DNA from 2 places in the Tardiphaga sp. 862_B3_N4_1 genome. Region 1 is predicted to be linked to the other one. Evidence: riboswitches for the same ligand, from Rfam matches in the RefSeq annotation. Region 1 holds a riboswitch; the other holds the start of a gene.
What was found. A riboswitch is a leader RNA that binds a small molecule or an ion and turns the genes downstream of it on or off. The one in region 1 is predicted to bind S-adenosylmethionine.
Positions count from the first base shown of each region.

Region 2: it holds a riboswitch for S-adenosylmethionine, as region 1 does, so the genes downstream of both, AB8B02_RS26915 (O-succinylhomoserine sulfhydrylase) here and metX (homoserine O-acetyltransferase MetX) in region 1, are expected to answer to the same signal.

Region 1 is NZ_JBPWQB010000002.1:898,956-901,154, reverse strand. Features, by position in the region: gene AB8B02_RS21490 (chorismate mutase) at 1-611, opposite strand, end outside; SAM riboswitch at 815-894, shown strand; gene metX (homoserine O-acetyltransferase MetX) at 982-2,184, shown strand; gene metW (methionine biosynthesis protein MetW) at 2,187-2,199, shown strand, end outside.
Region 2 is NZ_JBPWQB010000002.1:2,043,455-2,045,653, reverse strand. Features, by position in the region: gene AB8B02_RS26920 (2'-deoxycytidine 5'-triphosphate deaminase) at 1-820, opposite strand, end outside; SAM riboswitch at 928-1,007, shown strand; gene AB8B02_RS26915 (O-succinylhomoserine sulfhydrylase) at 1,091-2,199, shown strand, end outside.

The DNA of each region.
Region 1 (2,199 bases):
ACGCTCCACATCTCGACCTCGGTCACCATAGCGCTGTCGGCAACGCGTGACACCACGAACACCGGCAATGCGGCCGGATGGTCGGCGCGTTCAATGAACGGCAGGCGCGCGATGATCTTCGGCGCGCCCTGGGCTTCCAGTGGAATCCACCATGGTGTGCGGCTGGATGTGGCCGAGACCAGCGCGAGATCACCCTTGGACTTGGCCACGGCCTCGACCGCTGCGGCGGCGCTGAAATGCGCGACGTAAGGCACCGTGAAGCCGAAGTGAAAGCGCGCGGAATCCCGCATCGCGCTCTCGCCGAGCGACAGATCCGCATGCACCGAGAACGGCGCCTGAACGTAAGTGAAAGTCGAGATGATCACCCGCCAGATGCTCTCGACGGTGTCGATCGGCAGGATGCCGCGATGGCGCTGCACCAGACGGCGCATCATGTCGGCCTCGCGCGCCGGCCGGAAGGCCGAGCCGACCTCCTGGGTCTGCTTCACGGAAATCAGCCGGTCGATGATGTCGCCGCGCTGCATCAACAGGGCGTGAACCTGCGCGTCGATGCTGTCGATCTCTTTGCGCAGTTCATCCAGCGAGGGCGGGGCGGGTGGTAATTTCGACATGTTCAAAACCTTCGGGACGGGAGGCGTGATAGGTCCCGTCGAGCTTGCCGGGCCGGCTCCGGGGAGCCGGCGGGCACGGCCATTGATTAGGTAAGACGGTGCCGGAAAGCAAAGAAAACATGGAAGATTTGGCCGCAGGGCAGTTGGGCAATTTGACCGGGGTATGCCCATATTGACGGCGGGCGGGTGTGGGACTAGTTTCTGGTCTCTTCCGTGGTCATTTGAGCCGGCCGGCTTGCAGCCACGTTAAACAACTCGCTAAACAGGCCGGGGACAGTTTGATCCCGGCCGAGCTATTTGTTCAGGCCGGGTTTTTTATGGCCTGATTCCGGTTTTGGTTTGAGAACCTCCTGAGGAGGCCGGTATCAAGATGGTAAATGTCGAACTGGTGAAGAGTCCGGTTGTCCGCCCCGATGAGCGTGGACATGAAGCCGATCATCCGACCTCGCTGGTCGCGGGTTTTGGCATGGATCAGCCGCTGCGGCTCGATTGCGGCGTCGACCTCGCCCCGTTCCAGATCGCCTATCAGACCTACGGAACGCTCAACGCTGACAAATCCAATGCGATCCTGGTCTGCCACGCTTTGACCGGCGACCAGCACGTCGCCAATATCAATCCGATCACCGGCAAGCCCGGCTGGTGGCAGACACTGGTCGGCCCCGGCAAGGCACTCGATACCGAACGCTACTTCATCATCTGTTCGAATGTGCTCGGCGGCTGCATGGGCTCGACCGGTCCGGCCTCGACCAATCCCGCCACCGGCAAGATCTGGGGACTGGATTTTCCGGTGATCACCATTCCCGACATGGTGCGTGCGCAGGCGATGCTGATCGACAGTCTCGGTATCGGTCAGTTGTTTTGCGTCGTCGGCGGTTCCATGGGCGGCATGCAGACGCTGCAATGGACCGCGGCCTATCCGGAGCGCGTGTTCTCCGCGCTGGCGGTCGCCTGCAGCACGCGGCACTCGGCGCAGAATATCGCCTTCCACGAATTGGGGCGTCAGGCCGTGATGGCCGATCCCGATTGGCGCGGCGGGCGCTACTTCGAGGAAGGCACGCATCCGCATCGCGGCCTCGGCGTTGCGCGGATGGCCGCGCATATCACCTATCTGTCGGATGCCGCCTTGCACCGCAAGTTCGGCCGCCGCATGCAGGACAGGGAGTTGCCGACATTCTCCTTCGATGCTGATTTCCAGGTCGAGAGCTATCTGCGCTATCAGGGCTCGTCCTTCGTCGAGCGCTTCGATGCCAACTCCTATCTCTATCTGACGCGTGCGATGGACTATTTCGATATCGCAGCCGACCACAACGGCAAGCTTGCGGAAGCGTTTCGCGATACGCAGACGCGTTTCTGTCTGATGTCGTTCACATCCGACTGGCTGTTCCCGACGGCAGAATCGCGCGACGTCGTGCACGCGCTGAATGCCGGCGGCGTCCGCGTGTCCTTTGCGGAGATCGAAACCGACAAGGGTCATGATGCCTTCCTGCTCGACGTGCCCGAGTTCCTCGATATCGCCGGTGCATTTCTGAACTCCGCAGCCTCCGTGCGCGGCCTGCCTGTTACGGGGACATAGAGATGGCGTTTCCAC
Region 2 (2,199 bases), 1.1 Mb from region 1:
AGTCCGGCGGCACCTGCACCGCTTCCTTGGAGGCGAGGATATAGAACTCGCCAGGATCGAGGATCAGCGTACCGTCCTTGCGCGCCGAGATCGGCTCCCAGAATTCATTGACGCTGTAGCCACCGCGACGATCGATATCGACCACGCCGGTATGACGCTTGGCACGGTAGCCGACGAAGCCGGAGGCGTTTTCGCCGGAGAGATCAACCGAGAGCGCGAGGCCATTGTTGAGATCGGCCGTGTCGCTGTCGACCAGCGGCTCTTGCGCGTGAAGCTCTTCCAGCGCTTCCGTATCGAGCACGGCATCGCCGACACGGAAACGGACCTGCGACAGGCGCGAGCCTTCGCGCAGCAATACCGGGAATGTCTTCGGGCTGATCTCGGCATAAAGCGGCCCGTGATAGCCCGCACCGATCACATCGAACCGCCTGGTGCCATCAGCGATCACCCGCGTGAACACGTCGAGGCGCCCCGTGGAGCTCTTCGGATTGGCGGCCGCGAAGATGTTCGGCGGCAGCGCCAGGCTCTCGATCAACGGCACGATGTAGACGCAGTTGGTTTCGAGCACCGCACCGTCCGACAGGTCGATCTCGTGCAGCTTCAACTCGTCGATGCGTTCGGCGACCGTCGAATTCGGCCCCGGCAGGAAGCTGGCGCGCACGCGATAGGCGATGGAGCCAAGCCGCAGATCCAGGCTGGCGGGCTGAATCTGGCTCTCGACGAAGGGATATTCCGGCAGGATCAGGCCGGCATCGGCCATCGCAGCAATCATGCGGTCGGGCAGAATTCCATCGGCATCGGGGGCAAGCGTAAACGGCACAGGTCTCGTCCTTCGGTCGTCCTTCAGCGAGAATACACTGAAAAATAGCGACTTTATCGGTTATCTCAGCCCCGCCTTGACGAAAAGGGCAAGCGGGAATATGCACATCGTTATCCCGTGGTGATTTGAGCCGGCCGGCTTGCAGCCACGTAAAATAAGTCGCTAAACAGGCCGGGGACACATGTCCTTCCAGCATGCGATCCCGGCCTGAGGACGTCCGTCCAGGCCGGTTTTTTTGTGCCCGTGTTACGCGGGTACGTTGGAGGTCACATGTCTACGAAGTCCTATCGCCCCGAAACCCGGCTCGTTCATTCCGGCGCGCTGCGCTCGCAATTCAACGAGACGTCCGAAGCCCTCTTCCTCACGCAGGGCTTCATCTACGAGACCGCAGAAGCCTGCGAGGCGCGGTTCAAGGGCGAAGATCCCGGTTTCATCTATTCGCGCTTTTCGAATCCGAATACGTCGATGTTCGAGAGCCGCATGATCGACCTCGAAGGTGCGGAGGCTGCACGCTCGACGGCCACCGGCATGGCCGCCGTGACCACCGCCATTCTCGCGCCGCTGCGCATGGGCGATCACGTCGTCGCCTCCAAGGCGCTGTTCGGCTCCTGTCGCTACGTCATCGAAGAGCTGCTGCCGCGCTACGGCATCGAATTCACGCTTGTCGATGGACTCGACCTCGACCAGTGGCAGAAGGCGATGCGCCCGAACACCAAGTCGCTGTTCCTGGAAAGTCCGACCAATCCGACGCTCGACGTGCTCGACATATCAGCCATCGCTGACATCGCCCATGCCGGCGGTGCGCGGCTGATCGTCGATAACGTGTTCGCGACGCCGCTCTGGCAGAGCCCGCTGGCGCTCGGTGCGGATGTTGTCGTGTATTCGGCAACCAAGCACATCGACGGTCAGGGACGCTGTCTCGGCGGCATCATCCTGTCGTCGAAGGACTTCATCGACGAGCATATTCACAACTATCTGCGCCAGACCGGGCCCTCGATCTCGCCGTTCAATGCGTGGACGCTGGTGAAGGGACTGGAGACGCTGGCGATCCGTGTCGAACGGCAGACGCAGACCGCGGCTGCCATCGCAGACGTGCTGGCGCAGCATCCGAAGATTTCGCGGCTGATCTATCCGGGCCGCGAGGATCATCCGCAGGCGGCAACGGTGAAGAAGCAGATGCGTGCGGGATCGACGCTGATCGGCTTCGAGGTGAAGGGCGGCAAGGCAGCTGCATTCCGCGTCCTCAACGAGCTGAAAGTGGCTCGTATCTCGAACAATCTCGGCGATGCAAAGAGCCTCGTCACGCATCCAGCGACGACGACGCATCAGCGTCTGCCGCTCGAAGCACGGCTTGAACTCGGGATCACGGAAGGCTTCAT